DNA from 4 places in the Pseudoalteromonas sp. DL2-H2.2 genome. Region 1 is predicted to be linked to each of the others. Evidence: predicted binding sites of a transcription regulator. Region 1 holds the regulator's gene; each other region holds the start of a gene.
What was found. The regulator FliA, encoded in region 1, starts transcription of late flagellar genes. The targets are predictions, from matches to a motif close to CTAAAGNTNNNNNNNNNNNNGCCGATA.
Positions count from the first base shown of each region.

Region 2: the regulator FliA is predicted to act here: its motif matches at 1,979-2,005, upstream of L1285_RS07325 (VC2046/SO_2500 family protein).
Region 3: the regulator FliA is predicted to act here: its motif matches at 3,586-3,612, upstream of L1285_RS02695 (DUF4402 domain-containing protein).
Region 4: the regulator FliA is predicted to act here: its motif matches at 2,275-2,301, upstream of L1285_RS22645 (DUF5610 domain-containing protein).

Region 1 covers NZ_JAKGBD010000009.1:77,386-83,090, reverse strand. The annotation lists gene L1285_RS15700 (chemotaxis protein CheA) at 1-945, opposite strand, end outside; gene L1285_RS15695 (protein phosphatase CheZ) at 961-1,731, opposite strand; gene cheY (chemotaxis response regulator CheY) at 1,751-2,134, opposite strand; gene L1285_RS15685 (RNA polymerase sigma factor FliA) at 2,178-2,912, opposite strand; gene L1285_RS15680 (MinD/ParA family protein) at 2,915-3,775, opposite strand; gene flhF (flagellar biosynthesis protein FlhF) at 3,768-5,300, opposite strand; gene flhA (flagellar biosynthesis protein FlhA) at 5,321-5,705, opposite strand, start outside.
Region 2 covers NZ_JAKGBD010000003.1:362,191-367,895, reverse strand. The annotation lists gene L1285_RS07340 (tetratricopeptide repeat protein) at 1-148, shown strand, start outside; gene L1285_RS07335 (SulA-like leucine-rich domain-containing protein) at 270-695, shown strand; gene L1285_RS07330 (YchJ family protein) at 712-1,167, shown strand; gene L1285_RS07325 (VC2046/SO_2500 family protein) at 1,423-1,944, opposite strand; tRNA gene L1285_RS07320 (tRNA-Tyr) at 2,057-2,141, shown strand; tRNA gene L1285_RS07315 (tRNA-Tyr) at 2,165-2,249, shown strand; tRNA gene L1285_RS07310 (tRNA-Tyr) at 2,273-2,357, shown strand; gene L1285_RS07305 (M48 family metallopeptidase) at 2,394-3,071, opposite strand; gene L1285_RS07300 (ion channel) at 3,144-4,124, shown strand; gene L1285_RS07295 (HD domain-containing protein) at 4,121-4,768, opposite strand; gene L1285_RS07290 (class I SAM-dependent methyltransferase) at 4,852-5,705, shown strand, end outside.
Region 3 covers NZ_JAKGBD010000002.1:25,591-31,295, reverse strand. The annotation lists gene ptsP (phosphoenolpyruvate--protein phosphotransferase) at 1-227, shown strand, start outside; gene L1285_RS02715 (sulfite exporter TauE/SafE family protein) at 294-1,106, shown strand; gene lgt (prolipoprotein diacylglyceryl transferase) at 1,116-1,910, shown strand; gene L1285_RS02705 (thymidylate synthase) at 2,060-2,893, shown strand; gene L1285_RS02700 (hypothetical protein) at 3,010-3,564, shown strand; gene L1285_RS02695 (DUF4402 domain-containing protein) at 3,800-4,372, shown strand; gene L1285_RS02690 (DUF4402 domain-containing protein) at 4,408-4,863, shown strand; gene L1285_RS02685 (fimbrial biogenesis chaperone) at 4,915-5,705, shown strand, end outside.
Region 4 covers NZ_JAKGBD010000022.1:50,891-56,595, reverse strand. The annotation lists gene L1285_RS22655 (RNA recognition motif domain-containing protein) at 1-90, shown strand, start outside; gene murI (glutamate racemase) at 231-1,034, opposite strand; gene L1285_RS22645 (DUF5610 domain-containing protein) at 1,132-2,244, opposite strand; gene trmA (tRNA (uridine(54)-C5)-methyltransferase TrmA) at 2,404-3,501, shown strand; gene L1285_RS22635 (thiol:disulfide interchange protein DsbA/DsbL) at 3,561-4,196, opposite strand; gene L1285_RS22630 (thiol:disulfide interchange protein DsbA/DsbL) at 4,208-4,831, opposite strand; gene L1285_RS22625 (serine/threonine protein kinase) at 4,851-5,705, opposite strand, start outside.

The sequences.
Region 1 (5,705 bases):
CGCTGGCTTAGGTTCAGGTTTTGGCGGTGCTTTGGCCGCTTCTTTCGGCGCTGCTACTTCCGCTTCTAGTGACTTTGGCGCTTCTCCTTTACCATGCAACTCATCCAGCAAAGCTTCAAATTCGTCGTCGTTGATTTCGTCATCATCACCGCCCCCCGACACTGGTGCCTTTTCAGTGGCTGCGGGAGGTGCAGGTGCGGGTGTCGGTGCAGCAGGTGTTGCACCAAATTGTCCAACCCCGTGTAACTCGTCTAACAAACTGTCAAATTCGTCGTCAGTAATATCGCCGTCGTCACTGCTCGCTGGCACAGATGTAGCTTTGGGTGCAGCGGGTGTGTCTGAAGCTACTGACGGGGCATTGCCAGAGCCGTGTAACTCATCCAGTAAGCTTTCGAATTCTTCTTCTGAAATTTCATCAATGCTGTCTGAGCTCTCACCATCGGCTGCATCGACGGGGTCCGATGGTGCATCGAACAGCACATCATCTGCACTGGGCGTTGCAACAACCGGTTCAGGCTCTGTGGCAGCAGGAGCTGCAATTTCTTCGTCTGCTGATTGTGGTTGGCTAAGCTGGTGCAATACTTCCAGCAGGTGAGGGTCTGCGGGCTCTGGTTGCTCTCTATTTTGAATACATGAGAACATTTCATTGATGGTGTCGAGCGACTGTAAAATCACGTCCATCAACTCTGCTGTTACCTGACGCTGGCCCTGACGCAAGACATCGAACACGTTTTCCGCACCGTGACAAGCATCCACCAGTTCCGTCATACTCAGGAAGCCTGCGCCCCCTTTAACAGTATGGAAACCACGGAAAATCGCGTTCAGCAGCTCTTTATCTTCCGGGTTATTTTCTAGTTCGACAAGCTGCTCAGATAACAGTTCGAGTATTTCCCCTGCTTCAACAAGAAAGTCTTGTAAGATATCTTCATCGACTTCAAAGCTCATTCGCATACTCTCCTATTAGAAGCCCAAACTCGACAACAGGTCATCAACTTCGTCCTGCCCGGATACGACATCATCTCGAGACTCAGCGTCCATAATTGGACCCTCAGGACCTGATAACTCATCAGCAACGGGGGTGGCTTTAGTTTGTGACTGCGGCTGGGCTGCAGTTTGTTGACTTTCATCAGCGCTACCAAATACAGTCAACAAGTGAATTAGGCTGTCTTCAACTTCACGAACCAGCTCAATGACACGCCGGATCACCTGTCCGGTTAAATCCTGATAATCCTGCGCCATCAAAACATTGGTCATCAGATTCTGTAGTTCATCTGTACGGCCTTTTGACGACTGCATAAAACTGTCAAGATCGTGACACAACGACTTGAACTCTCCGAGCTGGATATCCCGGCTCATCAGTCTGTCCCAGGTGGGCTTGATTTCAGAGAGTTCATCGGCAAGTTCTTGGGCTAAGGGAAGACTCGCTTCTACGGCATCCATGGTTTTATTGGCAGCACTTTCGGTCATTTCCATGACGTAATTGAGGCGCTGCTTGGCATCTGGAATGGCTTCTGTCGTGAGATCTGCTAAACGCGTATCCAACTCAAAGTTCTTCAATGATTCATGAAGTTGTCGAGTCAGCTTACCTACTTCAGCAAAAAGCTCTGATTGTTCTTTATTAGTGGCCTCAATTAATATCTCATCAGCCTTTTCCTGCTCACCCTGTTCTAGGTATTCAACGAGCAGTTTAGCCTGTTCCAGAGTTATCTGTGGCACAGAAGATGTTGACATAAGCCTACCCTTATCAATACTAGCCTAAACGCTCGAACACTTTTTCTAGTTTGGTTTTCAGGGTTCCTGCCGTAAACGGTTTAACGATATAACCATTAACTCCAGCCTGGGCAGCAGCAACGATTTGTTCTTTCTTCGCTTCCGCTGTTACCATGAGTACTGGGATGTGTTTAAGCTTGTCGTCAGCACGAATTGCACGTAACAAATCGATACCTTGCATGCCGGGCATATTCCAGTCAGTTACGACAAAGTCGAATTCCTGATTTTGCAACATTGGAAGTGCCGTACTGCCATCATCAGCCTCTTGAACATTGGTAAAGCCTAAGTCTCTTAGCAGGTTTTTGATTATTCTTCTCATCGTAGAAAAATCATCAACCACGAGAATTTTCATGTTCTTATCCAAAACTTCCTCCGGTGAGGTTTGAACCTATATTGTAAAACTAACTCTAATTGATCCAGTCATTGATCTTCGCTCTGAGCTTGATCATTGCTTGACCGTGAATCTGACTCACTCGAGATTCGCTGACTTCTAAGATCGCGCCAATCTCTTTTAAATTCATCTCGTCGTTATAGTACAAAGACAACACCAAGGCATCTCGCTCAGGTAAAGTCTTGATAGCATTGACTAACGACTCGTTAAAGCGCTCATTTTTAACATTATTGAATGGTTTGTCTAGCGCAAAATCGTTGCCTGCGGGAGAAATTACGTCTTCGTCGACCCCTAGGTCTTCAATGCCGATAACTTTACTCGCATTGACATCATGTAAAATATGATGGTACTCATCTAGCGTAATATCAAGTTTTTCAGCGATTTCAGTATCTTTTGGTTCGCGCCCAAACTGTGCTTCAAGCTCAGCAATGGCTTCCGCAACCATCCGGCCGTTTTTGTGCACTGAGCGGGGAGCCCAGTCGCCACGGCGGATCTCGTCAATCATTGCACCGCGAATTCGAATACCGGCAAAGGTTTCGAAGCTTGCGCCTTTACTGGCGTCAAAATTTTTGCACGCTTCAATGAGTCCAATCATACCCGACTGGACTAAATCATCTAACTGAACGCTGGCTGGTAACCTCGCTAATAAATGACAGGCCACCTTTTTTACCAAAGGCGTATGACGCTCTACCACCTTACTCAGGTGGTCCGTCGTTTTATATCCCGCCATGCGGTTGACCGGTGAAGCCATCGTTAACCGTTTACCAGCTGCTCAATAAAGAATTCCAAATGACCTGAAGGTTGGTGGGGAATGGGCCACTTGACAGCTTTGCTGGCCAGGCCTCTGAACGCCACGGCAGCAGGTGAATTAGGGAAGAGCTCAACGATGGTTTTTTGGCGACGCGATGACTTGCGCATATTTTCATCAAACGGGATCGTAGCAACCAACTCCAAAGCAACATCTAAAAATCGGTCGGTCACTTTGGACAGCTTGGCAAACAACTCTTGTCCTTCACGTAGACTGCGCACCATATTGGCGACAATCTTGAATTTGTATACACCGTGTTCGCGGCTAAGCACTTTGATCAGCGCGTAAGCATCCGTGATGGAGGTTGGCTCGTCACACACTACAACCAAGACATCCTGGGCAGCACGAGAGAAGCTCAAAACCATATCAGAAATACCAGCCGCAGTATCGACGATTAAGATGTCAAATTCGCTACTCAATTCGCTAAACGCACGGATTAATCCAGCGTGCTCGGCAGGCGTTAATTCAACCATACTCTGCGACCCTGAGGTTGCAGGTACGATGCGGATCCCAGCCGGGCCCTCTACAAGAATTTCGTCTAGCTCACATTCACCAGACAAAACATGCGATAAATTTTTCTCTACTCTTAAACCCAGCATAACATCACAGTTAGCCAGACCTAAGTCAGCATCAAGCACCAAGACCCGATTACCCTGCTGTCCTAACGCAATGGCTGTGTTAAGGGATACATTGGTTTTACCTACTCCACCTTTACCACCAGTCACTGCGATTACTTTTACACTGTGGTTATTTTTCTGGTTCATTCTCCGCAGGCCACTTGCTTGATCTAAAACTGTATTAATCATACATTCCTACTGTCTGGGACGCCACTGGTACACGTCGCGAATGTTGTGCTTTTGTTCTCTTTAAATACAATTGCTCAGCCTTTTTGACTAACTTCTGAGCGTTTGCCACGCGAATGTCTTCAGGCACTCGCTGACCATTGGTAAGATACCCTATTGGCAGACGATTTTGAATCGCTATGCTAATTATCTCACCTAAACTTAGACTTTCATCAAGTTTTGTAAAAATACAACCACTTAAATTGACTTTTTTGAAGTGATTGACGGTTTCTTGCAGTACATGCATTTGTGCAGTCGCACTTAATACCAGGTAGCTGCGAATGTCAACACGGCTGCTACGCATCAGCGTGTTTAATTGCTCTGTCAGGCGTAAATCACGCTGACTCATACCTGCCGTGTCTATTAATATTAGACGCTTATTACGTAAATGATAAAGAACCTCAGCAAGTTCATTGGCATCTTTTACTTGCTTGACAGGACAACCGATGATCCGACCATAGGTTGCCAGTTGTTCATAAGCGCCGATACGGTAGGTATCTGTGGTGATCAGGGCGACATTATCGGCACCATATTTTTGTGCACCCAGCGCTGCCAATTTTGCAACTGTGGTGGTTTTGCCAACTCCTGTAGGTCCGACCATGGCATACACACCACCCTGGCGCAGAATATCGTTGTTAGTTGTGTGCATTTGATTAACAACCATATTAAGTAGTGCATTCCAGGCTTCTTTACGAGAAACGTCATCAGGGATAAAGCAAGCCATTTGCTCAGCCACTTCAGCACCAATCCCCATGCCTTTAAGGCGGTCAACCAGACAAGCACGAGTCGGGTCACGACGCGCCATTTCCTGATTCATCAGCCCTGATAGCTGGAATTCAAGTAACTGGCGAATAGCATTCATCTCATCGCGCATGGAAGACATTTCATCTTCGCTGACTTTTTTCTGCGCGGCTGGCTCGTCACCGAAGCCCTGTTCCAGATCGTCACCAAACTCCCAGGAAGACGCTGTATCGCGGCCGTCAAAATCATGACTTTGGGCCTCAAAACGAGGCTGACGAGCGCTCTGAGGTGCCGCTTTAGCTGGCGCTTCATGGCGCTGCTGCGCGCCAAACATATCATCGGTATTGATACCAGATTGAGAAAACATTGAAGCAAGCTCGGGCGACTTAGGACGAGGGGCTTGGCGCTCAAGCAAGGCTTCAAGACTGTCTGCAACCTGCGCCTGCTTCTGAGGCTCTGCGCGGCGAGGTTGAGGACGAACCATTCTGGCAGGCTGGCTGTAACTATGCTGAGCACTTTGCCCTGGGGCTGCCTGGCGAGGTGCAGCCTGCGCTGCGCTTTGCTGAGGAGCTGACTGCGCCGCCTGAGGCTGTGGAGCGGGTGTCCGATCATTGTCTACTGCAGCGACGATTTCAACGCCATCTGCCAGTTTCTTATTTGACATGATCACTGCATCTGCACCTAGCTCTTCTTTCACTTCTTTTAAAGCCGTACGCATATCTTTTGCAAAAAAACGTTTAATTTTCATGGTCAGCCCCTTCTAGTCCTCTACTGTCCAACTGAGCTCACTATCTTGATTTGTCTCTCATCCGGTACTTCCTGATATGACATCACTCTCAGTCCCGGTATGGTGTGTTTTACAAATCTTGACAGCACACTTCTTAACATACCTGAGGTTAATAAGATGGACGGCTCGCCGAGCATTTCTTGCGTTTGATGGGCTTCTCTTAATGAACCTTGAAGCCGCTCTGCAAGGCCTGGCTCTATGCCTGCCCCCTCATCACCTGCGTTCTGAAGTGATTTATGCAACATCTGTTCCAACTCGGGCGCCAATGTTATGACAGGGATTTCTTCAGCCCCACCAACCGCATCCTGAACAATCAATCGGCGTAGTGAAATACGTACCGCAGCCGTTAATACATCCGGGTCCTGA
Region 2 (5,705 bases), on a different contig from region 1:
TCAGGGTAACCAGGCAGCCGCAGGCACACTGGAACAAGTGCGTGCGCACCTGACAGTAAAACGCTTTATTGACGCTCAGTGTTATGCCGCAACCCTGTATGAGCAAATTCACCAAATGATGCATTTTAATCAGGACGCTAACAAATAATAAAACTAAGTACAATCAAAGCTCTAATAAAAAAGCACAAAAAATACGCGACAATTTACTTGCCAAATAGCACTGTATGAAATACTGTATAACCACTGTATAGAAAATCAGTGGTCTGCTCATGTTACATACTCAAGTGCAAAATATTTCTTCACACAAAACTCGCTCGGCCGATAAACGCTATCAGCTGGTGCATGCAGAAGATGACATAATCAGCAGTTTAGAACTGCTTAAGATCCTGTACCGGTGTAACTCACTACACAGATGGACACTGCTCATTGCACCAGACAATATTCCCAGCAAGGCATTACTGGATACCAGCTCAATAGACAGTAGTAAGTTGCTGGTGCTGCGCCAGAGACATTTGATAAACTTGGAGTATGTTATTAACAGCGCTTTATGCAAAGGCAACTTTGCAGCGGTGATCACCTGGACGGACATTGTATCGGAACAACAGCTTGCCCGGTTTAAGCTGGTAGACAGTGATACTGAGTTGTTTTGCTTTACTCGCACCTCCGGCCATGAAGCATCTGTCGTTGCGCATTAAGTTCAAATGAGAAATTATGTGTTATTGCGGTTCTGAAATTGAAGCACACGCGTGCTGCCTGCCTTTTATAGAAGGTCATAAACAACCTGAAAGTGCTGAGCAGCTAATGCGCTCACGGTATAGTGCTTATTGCCTCAAAGACACAAGGTATATACATGATACTTATGCACAGAGTAAACGTGCACAAAACAGTGAAGCCAGTATCAAAGCATTTGCCGAGCAGGTCGCCTTTATCGGATTAGAGGTTATCGAATGCAGTGAGTCTCCCGACTATCAATTTGTGGAGTTTAAAGCGACTTATCTGGATGGTGGTGTGTGCGTCACAATGCATGAACGCTCCCGATTTATCAAAGAAGCTGGTTTTTGGCGCTATGTGGACGGCGAGCTTTATCCTTGCCCTGAGAAAAAAATCAGCAGGAATGATCCCTGTCCCTGCCAAAGTGGGAAGAAGTTCAAAAAATGCCATGGCTAACCAGGCGGACAAATGCAGGCTCTGGCAACTTCGTTTTTCGGTGCCTAACACCCCACGCCTTGCCTTATGCCTGTACTAATACAGGCTATTAAGCTGGCCCCAGCGCTTCAGCCTGAGTCTTATTTTCAGGCTGGTGCCGTTTTTCCGCCAGCCTTAAAAACATGTCACTCATCGAGCGGGCTTTAAGTTTAAGCTTAAAAAGCGCCTCAAATTGAATACAATGCCCTCTTAAATCCTGCTTACCTCAAACCTGAGTTATACAGCGACCTGCAACATGGATTGCATTTCACCACCAGCCAGCTGATCATAAAATCCTGCTGCATCTATGTCTTTATTGTCTACCAGCATTTGAGGGTTTCTGGTTTGTTCTAGTTTTTGTCTCACTGCGGGTTCAAGATTATCCACTATGTGCAGGGGGATGTGCTTTTTATCGTTACGCACCGCATAAGGCTCTGGCTGCAAACATTCTTTGAGGCGCAGGCTGGCCAAATCACCATCGTTCACCAAAAACCCGTTATCCTGACCTATCAACATATTGAACTGTTCGGGCGCAAGTGGCTTCTGCGGACCAAGCTGCAATGCCTTTTTTAACGCAGCTTCGGATTTATCGGGTTCCTCTGGTGAGGTATGAGGCAGGTCAAACTCGCTAAAATCCAGCGCATCCTGAGACAGCAAAGACAAAAGCAGCGCAAAATCACCGCGCCTTGCTTCATGAACGCTGTGATTAAGTGCACTGCCCAGCTGAGCTTCTTTGCACAAAATGCCATCTATCTGCATGTAAAATCGCCACAATTTAGGAAATATGAAAATTTATCGGCATTTTTTCAATTTTCTTTAGGACATTTCTTTACTTCACTAAAAACTTTGATATTATCAGCGCCGTTGTTGAGGAGGGGTTCCCGAGCGGCCAAAGGGATCAGACTGTAAATCTGACGGCACTGCCTTCGCTGGTTCGAATCCAGCCCCCTCCACCACTTCACAATTTGTATTTCTCTTAGGAGGGGTTCCCGAGCGGCCAAAGGGATCAGACTGTAAATCTGACGGCACTGCCTTCGCTGGTTCGAATCCAGCCCCCTCCACCACTTTACAATTTGTTTTTCTCTTAGGAGGGGTTCCCGAGCGGCCAAAGGGATCAGACTGTAAATCTGACGGCACTGCCTTCGCTGGTTCGAATCCAGCCCCCTCCACCACTTTCCTTGTTATTTTATTTGTTATCTCCCAGGCGACTATTTCTCTATCTGAAGCCTGACACCCTGATGTCTCAAATAAGCTTGTGCTTCACGATAATTCGGATAATGCTTTGCAACAATTTGCCAAAAGGCCTGATTGTGTGCCATCACATGATAATGTGCCAGCTCATGCACAACCACATAATCAATCACCCACTTTGGCGCCCCAACCAGCAGGCTATTTAGCGCCAGCGTGCCATTCGATGACAAACTCCCCCAGCGGCGTTTATATTCTCTGATCTTAAGCTCCTGATATTGGCTACTCATCCGCTGTGAATACTCTGCCAGTACCGGCGTAACATAGCTTAGCAACGTCTGATTCAATAATTTAAACAGCGCTTTACGCGCGCCCTCTGAACCTGGTTGCGCACGGGTTTTCAACCCTACACATTGTGTGTCATGGTCAATATAAGAACGACTTTGCGAGCACTCAAACTTGTACTGCTCACCAAATATCAGAATTTGCTGACTGTCGAAAGGCGCCTGGATCCGCTGTTGTTGGGCAGACACCGACTGTTTTTTGCTTTCAACCCACTGTGACTTGCTTTTTAGCCAGGCATCCAGCCAGAGCTTATCGATGCCATAAGGCGCGAAGACTTTAACGCCATCTGCTGTAACTTTAATCGCAACGCTCTGCCGGCGCTTACTGATGCTTAACTGATAATCGAATGACATAGATACAATTTTTTATTTACCCTGAAAAATTACTGCTACCCTTACTAATAAGAAGGATTAAGCTGGCGCAATATGAACAACAAACCACTTTGCCAATATGAATCACCCGATGGCCATCAATGCCAGGAAATAGACATGGGTTCTGGCTACTGCTTTTGGCATGATAGCAAATTTGACAAAAGCGGTCTGGAGTTAACACAAAAATTGGAGCGCTATGCCAAGCGAGGTGGTCTCCTGCAAGGGTTAGAGTTAAAACGGGCCAATCTTGAAGGCCTTAATCTGGTTAAGTTTGACCACCACGAAGGCTACGACCTGTCGTACAGCAATTTTTATCGCGCCAACTTGCAAGGTGCTCACCTGTTCAACAATACCATCAAGCATGCGTCGCTGATGAAGGCGGATTTGCGCGACGCCAACCTGCACTGTTGCAAGCTTGAAAATACCAACCTGCTGGGTATGAAACTCGATAAAACCCGCATCGACAACCTCTACCTCGGCGATAAATTGTTGCAGGAAAAACAAGCCCATGAAGCCCTTAAACAACAAGACCTGGATGAAGCAAACGATCTATTTTTACAATCCGAAGAGATATACCGCTTGCTAAGAAAGGGTGCCGAGCAGCAAGGTCTGTTTGAAATGGCCGGGAAATATACCTACAGCGAACTGCGCATGCGTCATGCGCAGTACCCCAAGTTTTCCAAGCGCCGCCTGGTATCCTCTTTTGTTGACATGTTATGTGGTTACGGCGAGAAGCCCGAAAATGTGATCCGCTTCAGTTTAGGCATGATCATCGCCTGTGCTATCTGCTATTTCCTGTTCGGGATCAATTACAATGACGGGCTCATTCAGTTTTCCAGTCAGGCTTCCTGGTCGGATAACCTAAGTACTTTACTCAATTGCATTTATTTCAGTGTGGTCACCTTTACAACGCTTGGTTATGGCGACATAACGCCAACCGGCATCACCCGACTGGTCGCAACGGTTGAGGCGTTTACCGGTAGCTTTTCGCTGGCGCTGTTCGTCGTTGTCTTTGTAAAACGTATGACGCGTTAGTCGCAGATCCCAATCTCCCTTCCCAATTCGTGCAAAAATCCATGCATAAACTCAGTGCGCCGCTGGGCTTCTTGTTTTGCGGACTGAGTATGCATTTGCTCAGCAATATTCAGCAGCTTGATGTAGAAATGATCTAAGGTATATTTTTTGTCATCCGCTTCACGGTTTTGGCAAAATGGGTCATCGATATGATACATGTGTCTGGCAATAGCGCCGCCCACTTTCATACACCGGCTCACGCCAATTGCGCCTAATGCATCCATACGATCTGCATCCTGGACTACCTTGGCCTCCAGCGTATCTGGCGTCACATTGGCACTAAAGCTATGTGCCACAATAGCATGGTGCACAGCAGGCAACTTGTCTTTGGGATAATCCAGTGTCGATAAAAAGGCAACAGCCCTGTCCGCAGCCAGTTTTGAGGCAATGGGTCTGTCTGGGTGATTCTTCGCCACCGCTACACAATCGTGTAACCAGGCAGCAGGCAGCACAACCTCGAGATCAGCGCCTTCCGCGGCACACAATTGTTTGGCTGTTTTAACCACACGCAGGATGTGCGATAAATCATGGGCGGTGTCGGCAAACTCAGTGGTGAGCATAAAATCTCGGCATGCCGTTTCAAATTCCGTCATATTTATTGTCATTTATCCCTTAACCTTATGGTTCTGATTGTATGTTGTTAGTGGCTTCACTAAAATATCACCATTATCTACTGTAAGGAATTTATATGTCTTGCGCGCTGTATTTACAACCTGGCCGTGAAAAATCTTTAAAAAGAAAACACCCCTGGATCTTTTCTAAAGCAATAAAAAAAGTCAAAGGCAAACCTGCTCTTGGCGATACCGTGACCATTTATAGTCACGACGGTCAATACCTGGCCACAGCCGCATACAGCCCTGATTCTCAGATACGGGCCCGGATCTGGAGCTTTGATCAGTCTGAGCAAATCGATCAGTCATTTTTCGAAAGAAAACTGTCACGGGCACTTGCCGCGCGCGAGCAAGTTATCGAAGAAGGTCAGTTAACCGGTTTCAGGCTCTGTGCAGCCGAATCGGACGGTCTGCCGGGCATTACCATAGATAAGTTTGATAACTACTTGGTCTGTCAGCTGCTTAGCGCTGGTGCTGAGCGTCACAAAGGTGAAATCGTACAAGCGCTCAGAAGCCTGTTCCCCGAGTGCAATATTTACGAGCGCTCTGACGTTGATGTGCGTAAAAAAGAAGGCCTGGAGAAAACCACAGGCGTGTTGTGGGGAGACGAGCCTGAGGCGCCTGTTGTGATCATGGAAAACGGCTTGAAAATAGAAGTCGATATCAAGTCCGGCCACAAAACCGGCTTCTACCTGGACCAAAGAGACAGTCGTGCAGCACTGGAGCGCTTCTCTAAAGGCAAATCGGTACTAAACTGTTTCTGCTATACAGGTACTTTTGGTCTGTATGCGCTTCGTGGCGAGTGTGACGAAGTCATTAATGTCGATGTCTCACAGCCGGCGCTGGATACCGCCAAACGTAATGTAGAGCACAATGATCTAGACCTGTCTCGTGCCCAGTTTGTTAAGCAGGATGTATTTAAACTGCTCAG
Region 3 (5,705 bases), on a different contig from region 1:
GCGCGATTTTACTCGTTGCCATGGGGTTTCGTCGCCTCAGCATGAACATCTCTTCGTTAAATAAAATAAAGTGGACGCTACGCAGGCTTGCCGTCAAAGACATGGAGGCCTTGCTGGCCCAGTGTCTGGTGGCATCCAGCGCCAAGCAGGTGCACAGACTGCTGCGCGAATTTTTGATAGCCCAGGGCCTCAGTGAGTTGCTGTACGCCAAAAGTGATACGGCCTGAACCGCGACTGGAGGCGTGCGCACAGATACGCTACTATAACGCGCCCAAAATAATAAGAGTGTCTTTATGACAATCAGTGTGTTACTCATTTTAAGCTGCGCCTTGCTTGGCTGTATTGTCGGTTTTCTGGCCGGGTTACTCGGTATTGGCGGTGGTTTGATCATTGTGCCTGTGCTGTCGGCAATCTTATTGTACTTTGAGGTATTGGCCGATGAGTATGTGATAGTGGTTGCCATTGCCACCTCTTTGGCGTCGATTTTGTTTACGTCCACCTCCTCTGCGCTGGCTCACCATCGAAATCATAATGTGCCCTGGGAGATTGCCCCCTGGGTAATGGCGGGGGTGGCCGTGGGTGCCTTGGTCAGTGGTTTTATGGTCGCGCTCATTCCTGTGCACTGGGTCAAGTGGACGTTTGTCATTTCGGTGTTGCTTATTGCCGCTAAAATGGTCTTCAGTACTCGCCCTGGCAAGGCGAAAAAAACGCGAGATCTGCCATCAGGCCCTGTGCTGACAGGTATCACTTCGTTAATGGGGGCCTTGTCTGCCATGATAGGTATAGGCGGTGGCGTGCTGATTGTGCCGCTGCTGAGCTATTTTGGTGTGGACATGCGCAAAGCGATAGGCTGCGCGGCAGTGAGCGGTATTGTGATTGCTTTGTTTGGCTCTATTGGTTACGTCGTATCGGGTGGGCAGGCATTGAAATTAACCGACGGTTTTGCCGGTTTTGTGTATTTACCGGCATTATTTGGTATTGTGCTGACATCCTGGTTTGTCGCTCCAATTGGGGCCAAAGCAACACACACTCTGCCGGTGCCAGTGATTAAGAAAGTGTTCGCGTTACTGCTCGTGGTGATTGCGGGAAAAATGTTATTTTATTGAGGGAAAGCGATGGCTTTGCAGTTTCCAGAAATCGATCCAATTATTTTTTCGATTGGACCCCTAAGTGTACGCTGGTATGGCGTGATGTATCTGATTGGCTTTGCCTTTGCCATGTGGTGGGCAAATAAAGAAGCCGACAAGCCCAACTCGGGCTGGACCAAAGATGAAGTCAGTGATCTGCTGTTTTACGGCATGCTTGGGGTGATCCTGGGCGGACGCATCGGCTATGTGTTGTTTTACCAGTTCAGCCACTTCCTTGAAAACCCAATGTACCTGCTGCGCATTGACCAGGGTGGCATGTCCTTCCACGGTGGTGCACTGGGCGTGATAGCGGGTATCTTTATTTTTGCCTGGCGATTCAAGAAATCTCCGCTGGCGGTTGGCGACTTTGTGGTTCCCATGGTGCCGGTAGGCCTGCTGGCAGGACGTATTGGTAACTTTATCAATGGTGAGCTTTGGGGCCGTGCTACAGATGTTCCCTGGGCCGTCGTTTTCCCTACGGGAGGCCCTGTTGCGCGTCATCCGTCGCAGCTTTACGAGGCGTTCCTGGAAGGGCTGGTATTGTTCATTATGCTGATCTGGTACAGAAAACAGCCACGTCCGGCTGGCAGCGTGGCAGGTTTGTTCCTGCTTGGATATGGTACTTTCCGTTTCATCGTTGAGTATTTCCGTGAACCGGACGCCCATATCGGTTTGTATGCCGGTATGATTTCTCAGGGCCAGATCTTGTCTTTACCTATGGTGATCGGTGGCCTGGGCCTGATGCTCTGGAGCCACAAGCGCACTGCAACTGCCCGCGCATAAATGCCGGTGGGCCCCAGATCTCAGGGGCCCACATTATCTGCCAATAAATCCCGTCTTGAATTAGTTACCCCAGCTTGCGAACGTAGTATACTTTCGTGCCAGATAAGCCCTGAGTCGGGTCATTAGTGAGATCATTTGAGGAGTAAAGCATGAAAGTGTATTTGGAGTTGTTGCGAGATGTATTAGAGAACGGCACCCAGAAAGGGGACCGCACTGGTACTGGTACGCGCTCCGTATTTGGCCGTCAAATTCGTCACAACCTCCAGGATGGTTTTCCGCTGCTGACCACCAAAAAGCTGCACTTCAAGAGCATTGCCAATGAGCTGATCTGGTTTCTTAAAGGCGATACCAACAAATCCTGGTTAAACGAAAACGGGGTGAAAATCTGGGATGAGTGGGCACTGGAAAACGGCGACCTTGGCCCAATTTATGGCAAGCAGTGGACAGCCTGGCCGATCAAAGACGGCGGAGAAATTAATCAAATAGACTATGTGGTCGATACGCTCAAAAATAATCCGAACAGCCGTCGTATTTTATTCCATGGCTGGAATGTGGAGTATCTGCCCGATGAGTCGATGAGCCCGCAGGAAAATGTCCAGGCCGGTCGTATGGCCTTACCGCCTTGTCACCTGCTTTATCAGTTCTACGTGGCAGACGGTAAATTATCCGGGCAGCTGTATATTCGTAGCTCAGATATTTTCCTGGGGCTGCCGTATAACATCGCCAGTTTGTCTTTGCTGGTGCATATGCTGGCGCAACAATGCGACCTTGAACCTGGCGAAGTCATTGTCAGTTTTGGTGATTTACATGCTTACTCAAACCACATGGAACAGATTGAGCAGCAGTTACAACGAGAGCCTAAGGGCCTGCCCACGTTAAACATTTTGCGCAAGCCCGAGTCTATTTATGACTATCGCTTTGAGGATTTTGCCATTGAAGGCTATAACGCCGACCCTAACATTAAGGCACCTGTTGCAATCTAGGGGACTTTCGACCTAATATGTTGTAGGCGGCCAGTGAAGGCCGCTTGTTTTATAAGGAGCACGACACAATGTTGAATAACTCCAGGAGCGGCTGCCGACGTGCCAGAGCGGGGGCTATGTTGCTCGCTGTCACAATGCTTTTATCTGCTTGTAGCTCAAAACCATCAGTGGATGAAGAGGCCGAAGCGCTTGCCCGAGCCGAGCTAATTAAAACTTATAATCAGCATAAAGCCAAGATAGAACGTGTTGCCCTAATGGAGCAAGATCTGACTCAATTGCTGGCTCTACTATCAGAACCCAGTGATATTAAACCCCTGAACGAGAAGCTGGCCCAGCCGGAAAAAACCGTCACCGTCCATCGGGCAGAGCCAAGCGCTGTCAGCAATAGTTATGCAGCGGCGAGCCAAAGTGCGTTTGTGGTGCAATTTGGTAGACATTTGCTGGGGACGCGCGCGCAAGCGCAGCAGCAACGTATTAACGCATCCATGTCACTCATACAAAGTTATTATCCTGATATGTTCAGTACTGTTTCAATTTATTCACAATCGCCCGCGCAGAGCCGGACTCAGTTCTACCTTACGCAGGCTTCTGGATTCGTTTCTGAGCAGGAAAGTGTCTTGTTTTGCCGCTTGATTAAAGCAAGTGGTCAACCATGTAAGTTAGTTAACTAGCTAAAAAATATTGAAATTAAATTAAAGATTTTGTATTTAGGTACGATATATTAGAAGTCTGACTAGTGTTTTTATTCGAAATGTGTACCTTTTTACCCAAGGGAACGCGGAACGCAATAAAAATTCACTATAAAGTCTTGGTTTAAGTGCTCAGGAGCAATTTTCTGCACTTACGTTTTTTGGCACGCGATGGACGCGGCTATTTGAAAAAAAGGACCGACTGATGGAAAAGTTAATGAAAAAGTACTCTCTACTCTCAATTCTGGCTGTTATGCCGGCACTGGCTGTTGCACAGCCTGCTGAGTTCAAAGCGTCAGTAACAGTTAAAAATGTATTCACCTTTGAAAATACGGAGCCGCTCAGCTTTGGTACGATCCGAGCCAGTGGTGACGCTGGTGGTGTAGAAACAGCTACTCTGATTGTGGCTGCTAATCCAAATACGGCACCACGAGCTGACTCTACGGACGTGACAAAGGCCGAAATTGCTATCCTGGAGCCAGGTACGCCTGCGAAGTTCACCGTTGATGGTGTTGCACCGTATGCAACCCTGACTATTACTAATCCGACTGAAACAGATGTATTACCACAAAGCTTGCCACCTGGTACACCGGGTTTCAAGCTGAGCGCATTCACGTATTTCGTGACTTCCGGTACTACACCGGCTGCTGCAACGACCACAGTTGTGGCCGATGCTGACGGCAAAATTGCGTTTAATGTGGGCGCAACGCTCACCACAGAAAGCGCAGATAAGGGCAATTACCTTGATGGTCTGTACGAAGGTACGTTTAGCGTAGAGCTAAACTACTAATGTACAGAGGCGGGCAAGGAGCCCGCCGGCTTCCTATGAAAGCGCTGTTTGTGCTCATGGGCTTGTTCTACAGCTGGTGCTGTCAGGCCAATATTTTACTTAATGCGGATCTAAATTTCGGCACCATTATTGTGGCGGACCCCAGCGTTGCGAGCAGCGTTGTTGTATCACCAAGCGGTGGTACAAGTTCATCGGGCAGCATTCATGTGATCAAAAAAGGGCACCCGGCTGAGCTTCTGCTGGAGTCTTTTCCTGCGGGTGTTTATCTGAATATATCGGCTGTTCTGCTCAATGACCAATTAGCACATAGTAACCTGATCACAAAAGGGGAACTGAGAGTGACTAATCTGCATTATCCTGCCCGGGTATTTACCGACCGGGATGGCCGTGCTCGCCTGCTCGTTGGCGGTACGTTGCAAAGTCAGGCTTCTGCAGCGCTTTATGTTGACGGTCAATACGCAACCACAGTCAGTGTCGAAGTAAGCTATTAGCCGGTACACACAGATACTCGCCTTCGTGAGTAGTAAAATAGGCAAAATTCAATGAAGTATATTACCCGCATCCTACTGTTCGTCTTGCTGTTTTGTACAGCACAAACGTACGCGAACTTATTGATTTCCCCCACTCGTGTGGTCTTTGACGAGCGTCAGCGCAGTGCCAAGGTGTTTCTGATCAACAGCAGTCAGGAATATAAAACGTATCGTCTGAGCTTTAAAGAAAAAATGGCATTGCCTGAAGGTGGCTACACAGATGTCTCTGAGCAGGAAAATCCCATGCGCCTGAGTGGTTTGCTCAGGATGACACCAAAACAAGTGCGTCTTGCACCGGGCGAACGTCAGGTTGTTAAGCTGGCGCTGCGTCGTCAAAGAAATATGGCAGCGGGAGAGTATCGCTCACACCTGTTTTTTCAGGCATTACCTGAAAAACAAGATCTGGACAACGAAGGGGTGGGGATCAGGCTCAACATGATCATGAGCTACAGTATTCCGCTGATATATCGTCAGTCGGCGTCTTCTCCTCAGGTGACGATTGATGAGGCTACTCTGAGTCGAGGAAAAAGTGGTCGAATAGAAACGGTTAATCTATCCCTGTCACGAGCGGGCGATGCTAGCCCATTTGGTCGGATCAGTGTGTTTTGGCGTAAGCAAAAAGGAGCAAGCTGGAAAGAGGCCGCCCTGGTTAATAGCTACAGTATTTACCCTGAACTTAGTCAGGCACAATTGCAACTTACATTACTGGATGGGGACCTATTTCAGGGAGCACGCTCAGGAGAGCTCAAAGTGGTTTATACAGGCAGTGGCGAATATAAAGGGCAGTCGTTTGCTGAGCGTAT
Region 4 (5,705 bases), on a different contig from region 1:
CTCAATGAATCTGAATTTCAGCAACGTACGTTAAAAGTCAGAGAGGCGAAACAAAAACAAGAATCGCTGACTGCTAACGATCAGGACTGATCTTAAATTTTATAGCAGCTCGTTGTACACACAAACAGGGGTGGTGCCAATCTGGTTACCACCCCTTTTTTATTACCGCGTTTACTTACTGAGCTTGGATCAGAGTATGCGCAAATGCGTCCGCCAGCCAAATGCTTTAGTTATTCATGATCAAGATTGATCAGTTTGATTTCAGGCCGTTCAACCGTATGTACCTGTTGTGCCGTTGCATACCAGTTCATTGTCCCGTGTTTTATCGCTAAGCAATGAGCCTGACCTTTATCTTCCTTAACAGCACTATCTTGTGCAAGTAAGGTGCACACTCGCCTCGCAATCGCTGTACCTGAATCAATCAGAGTTACCGACTCAGGGATAGACTCGCTCAGAGGTCTGGCAATAATGGGAAAGTGCGTGCAACCCAGTACCAGATGATCTAACTCAGGTGAGAGTTTAAGCTGGTTAATCTCAGCGACAAGCTGATTATGGTCAATATCACCAGACCAGTAAAATTGCTCAGCCAGTTCGACCAATTTAGTCGACTGATAAAGATCAACCCGGCATTCATTGGCGAATTGCTGGATCAGTTGCTGCGTATAAATATTCCGGGAGGTGGCAGGTGTCGCCAGTAAGCCAATGTGCTTTGCGCGACTGGCTAATGCCGCGGGCTTAATCGCTGGGACTACTCCGACAATCGGAATTGAGGTTAACTGGCGAGTTGCTCCCAACGCATAGGTTGAGGCGGTATTACATGCGATCACTATCATATCGACAGGATGCTGCTCACGATCAATCCACTTGATCAGCGCAGCCAAACGCTGCTGGATCGTCTGTTGGGACTGCAAGCCATAAGGCAACAGCTGATTATCCATCACATAACTGTAGTCGGCATGCGGCAAAGCGTTACGAATGTGCGTGAGTACACTGGTTCCGCCAATACCAGAATCAAAAACAAGAATGTGTGGCACATGCGCTCCTTATTTACAGTTCGCGCGCAGTGTGCCACGGTCAGGATATAAAATAAATACTTACCTGGGCCTGCAATTCATGCAGACCCTGTTATAACTAAACCTGTTGATCTTGCTTATCTGCCTGACGTGATTCTAGTGCAGCAAAAAAACCTTCGGCATAGTCGAGAAACTCATTCAAACGAGCCTGGCCTTGGTTGATCCACGCCATAATATCCGGCAATTGTGCCTCTATCCCTAGCCCCTTCGCTTCATCGTGAATCCCCTCCAGACGCTGATCCAGTGGCTGTAGTGCTTTTTCCAGATCTTTCATCGGATTGCTCTGCTGATACTGAGCAATTGCAGCCGACGTTTTGGTCTGGCGTAGATCCATGGTGAAATTGACGATTTGCTCGCTGTTGATCCCCAGCTCCTGCACTTTGGCAAAGGCATCATCGTAATCACCGGCAAAAAAGGTGTCGCTCACATCGCGGATGTCTTTCATCATGTCATTAATAGCGGCCTGCTCATCTTCATTGAGGTCGCCATTCACACTGATAGAAAAATTAAGCTCATGACTGCTTTGCTCGCCATACGCAAACCCTTCACCGTCACCATTACGCGCATAGCTTGCCGCCTTAGACTGACTCATCGCATCACTGAAAGAGATCACCACTTCGTCGCCTTCAGCTGTGGTGAAGGCATACTCGGCTTGATTAGATAAACTGGCGAATTGCGCCGCACTCACTGATACTTGCTGCGGCTTAGGATCGAACAGTTCTTTTTCAAACTCATCCAACCCTTTAAAAATCCCTTCGCGAGACTTTTCTATGCCTTCCTCAATTTCATCATTAAACAGGCCTGTGCCTTTTAAGTCTTCAGATGCTTCATCAATCCCCATCTGCACGCCTTTGCGTGCTTGATCAAGCATACTTTTGAGTGTGTCATCATCTTCCCCGGCGGCCTTGGCTTTTTTCACCGCCCCCTGAACAAACCCCAGGACATTTTTGACTATTTCTTCAAAATCAAACAGGGGCTTATCTTTTTCTTCTTTTTTCTCGATCCCCAGCGCCTGCGCCAGTTTGTCATCGAGGATCTTTGCCGCTGCCTGAGATTTGTTTCCGTGGTAACTATCCGTATTAATTGACATATTAGGGATAAGCGATTTGGCTTTACCCGCGTTATGCTGCATCGCCGGATTCAACAGCTGATTCAACTGTCCGATTTTCATGTCTGCTCTCCGCTTTACTTGATAGTTGGTTATCGGCCAAAACGCCTTAAGCTTAAGTCTATTGTACAATAAAAGAGCAAAATATTTTGCTCTTTGCTGGACAAATCAAAAGTGCATCCTAAAATAGCGCCTCTTTGCATTAACTATGGTGGTTTTAATATGGCGGTGATCACGATTGACACTTCGACCTACGAGCAACAGTTGAAAGAAAAACAACAGCGGATCAGTGCGCAATTTGCCCGCTTCGATGCGCCACAACTGGAAGTGTACGACTCCCCCAAAAGCCACTATCGCCAGCGTTGCGAGTTCCGCGTCTGGCATGATGGGGACGATCTGTTCCACATCATGTTCGATCAACAAACCAAGGAGAAGATCCGCGTTGATCAATTCGATCCGGGCGCACCGCTGGTAAACGAGATGATGCAGGTCATGATGGATAAGCTGCGCCATAACGAGCTCCTGCGTCGTAAGCTATTCCAAATTGATTATCTCACCACCCTTAGCGGTGAAGTGCTGATCAGCCTGCTTTATCACAAAGCACTGGACGACGCCTGGCAAGAGGCTATGCAGGTTTTGCGTCAGGAGCTACAACAAAGTTATAAAGTTGACTTTATAGGTCGTGCCAGAAAACAAAAAGTGGTGTTTGGCGATGACTTTGTGACAGAGCAACTCAGCGTTAATGGTAAACAGTACACTTACCAGCAGGTTGAAAACAGTTTCACTCAGCCTAATGCGGCAGTAAATGAAAAGATGTTGGCCTGGGCACAAGACCTGTGCACACCACTGCAAAATGATTTGCTGGAGCTGTACTGTGGTAATGGTAACTTTTCTATTGCCCTGGCCGGGCAATTTAACCGAGTACTTGCCACAGAGATCTCTAAATCGTCCGTTCATTCGGCACAATACAATATTGCAGCCAATAAGGTGGATAACCTGGATATCATTCGTATGTCGAGTGAAGAATTCACGGCAGCCATGAAAGGCGAAAAGCAGTTCTCCCGCCTTAAAGGCATAGATCTGCAAAGTTACAACTGCCAAACCATTTTGGTCGATCCGCCCCGTGCTGGTATGGACGAGCTGACCTGTAAGCTGGTCAGTCAGTACGACAACATCATTTATATTTCCTGCAATCCGGATACGCTGGAGCGCGACTTAGACATGCTGTGCGACACACACCAGGTTTCACGTATCGCTATCTTCGATCAGTTCCCCTACACCCACCATGTGGAGTCAGGTGTCTTCCTGACCAGAAAATAAAGTGAATTTGAGGCATAAAAAAACCCGCGTTCATCGCGGGTTTTTTATCATCTTACAAATTACGACTTTTTCGCAAGGTAGTTGATCAAAGCGGCAATATCGTCCGGTGAAGTCACACCAGATTCACGCGATAAGATCAGCTTGTATTTACCATTAACGATAAACGTAGGGACGCCAGTCAGGGCACCTTTATCTTGCATTTGCTCTTGTGAACGCTTCATTTTCTTCGCTTTAGTGCGTACAGAGAAGCTCTTGTATAGCTTATCAAATTTCTCTGCTGGTACGCCCTGCGCAACAAACAAGTCTTTGATGTCAGCCACTTCATTAAAGTTACCGCGCTTAGCATGCAAGTGAGCAAACATTGCCGCAACAAGCTTGTCTTTTTGCGGCAGTACCGACGCCGTAGCAAGCGCATTACTCATCATCTGCTGAATTTCTGGGTTGCGCACGCCAACAAAGTCAACGTGGCTTTTTTTGAATTTCACGCCCTGGTCCAGCTTAGGCTTAAACTCACCGATCAACGACTCAAAGTTGTTACAAGCCGGGCAGTAAAAAGAGAAATACTCTGTGACTTCTGGTTTTTTAGTACCGCGCTCTGCTACTACCTCGTAGTGCTTGCCTTCCTGAAAGTTGGCAGCCTGGGCCATCACAGGCAGTAACAGCGCCAACGCGGCGGCATAAATTGATTTGAACATAGACTGCTCCCTTATTTTTCTAGTAAGTGTTTAACCAGCTCATCCAGCTCAGCCTGGCTGCTCAGCTCTCTCAGGTTAATTTTGTATTTGTCGTTCACAATAAAAGTCGGCACGCCAGTCAGTGCACCCGCTTTACTGAACGTATCTTGCTTTTCAACCATCGCTTTCTCAGCGCTGATCACTGGCATGCTGGCCATGGCAGCATCAAACTGTTCACCACTGATCCCATTGGCTTCTAGCAGCTTTTTGATGTCTTTGAGGTCTTTAAGCTGTACCTGCTGGACATGAATGGTGTTGAAGATCTGATCGCTCACCTGCTGCGCTTTACCATGGTGCTTAGCAATGATGTAGGCATAACTCAGATAGCTCTGTACTTGCGGTGACAAGCCACCCAGGAAGTTAACGTGGCTTTTTTCAAATACAGCACCCGCTGGCAGGTTTTTTTCCAGCGCTTTGGCCACAGGTTCAAACTGGAAGCAATGCGGGCAGTAGTAGGAAAAAAACTCAGTGACTTTGGCCGAGTCGCTCTTTGCTGTCGTTAATGTCTGATAGTGTTTACCATCCGTGAAGTCGGCTGCCATCGCTAACACAGGCATACACAACGCAATTAGCGCAACCTTAATCGATTTTAACATTACTATTCTCTCTAAATTTTTATGGATAAAGACTGATCGCCGCTTCATCCAGTGCGGCAAGTTGTTCTTTTAATGCCAGGATCTGCTGTTCCCAGTATTTGTCTGTTGCAAACCACGAAAAGTTCCGGGGAAACGCCGGATCATGCCAACGCTTGGCCAGCCATCCCATGTAATGCACCATACGCATGGCCCTGAGCGGCTCTATCAGAGCAAGCTCTCGGGTATCAAATGCTGCAAACTCTTCATAGCCGGATAACAGGGTATCAAGTTGCATCACCTGATTTTGCCTGTCTCCACTTAGCATCATCCAGAGATCCTGAACAGCGGGGCCCCGACGACAATCATCAAGGTCCACAATCATTAACTGTTCCTGAGACCATAGAATATTGCCAGCATGGCAATCACCATGCAAACGGATCTGCTGGAATGGTGTAAATTTTTCTTCTACCTTGTTAATTACCTGATCAAGAACGGTGCTAAATGCCAACCGCAAAGTATCCGGCAGACAGTCAGAGGCAAGAATATCCGTGCGCGGCTGATGCAAATAGCTGGCTGTATCAATGGCCGGACGATGCGCAAACTCCTCCTGCATGGCAACACTGTGCAAGCGCCCAATATAACGCCCGAGCATTTCCAGATGATCCAGGTTGTCCATTTCAAACTGGCGACCACCAACGCTTGGAAACAAGCAGAAGCGATAGCCCTGATGCTCGAACAAGCTTTGCCCGTCAACACGTAAAGGCGAGACAACGGGCACTTCGGCTTGCTGCAAGGCGAGAGTGAAATCATGCTCTTCCTGGATCTGCTCAGAGTGCCAGCGCTCCGGACGATAAAACTTAGCCACGTAGCGGCGATTATCGTCGGCACGAAACTG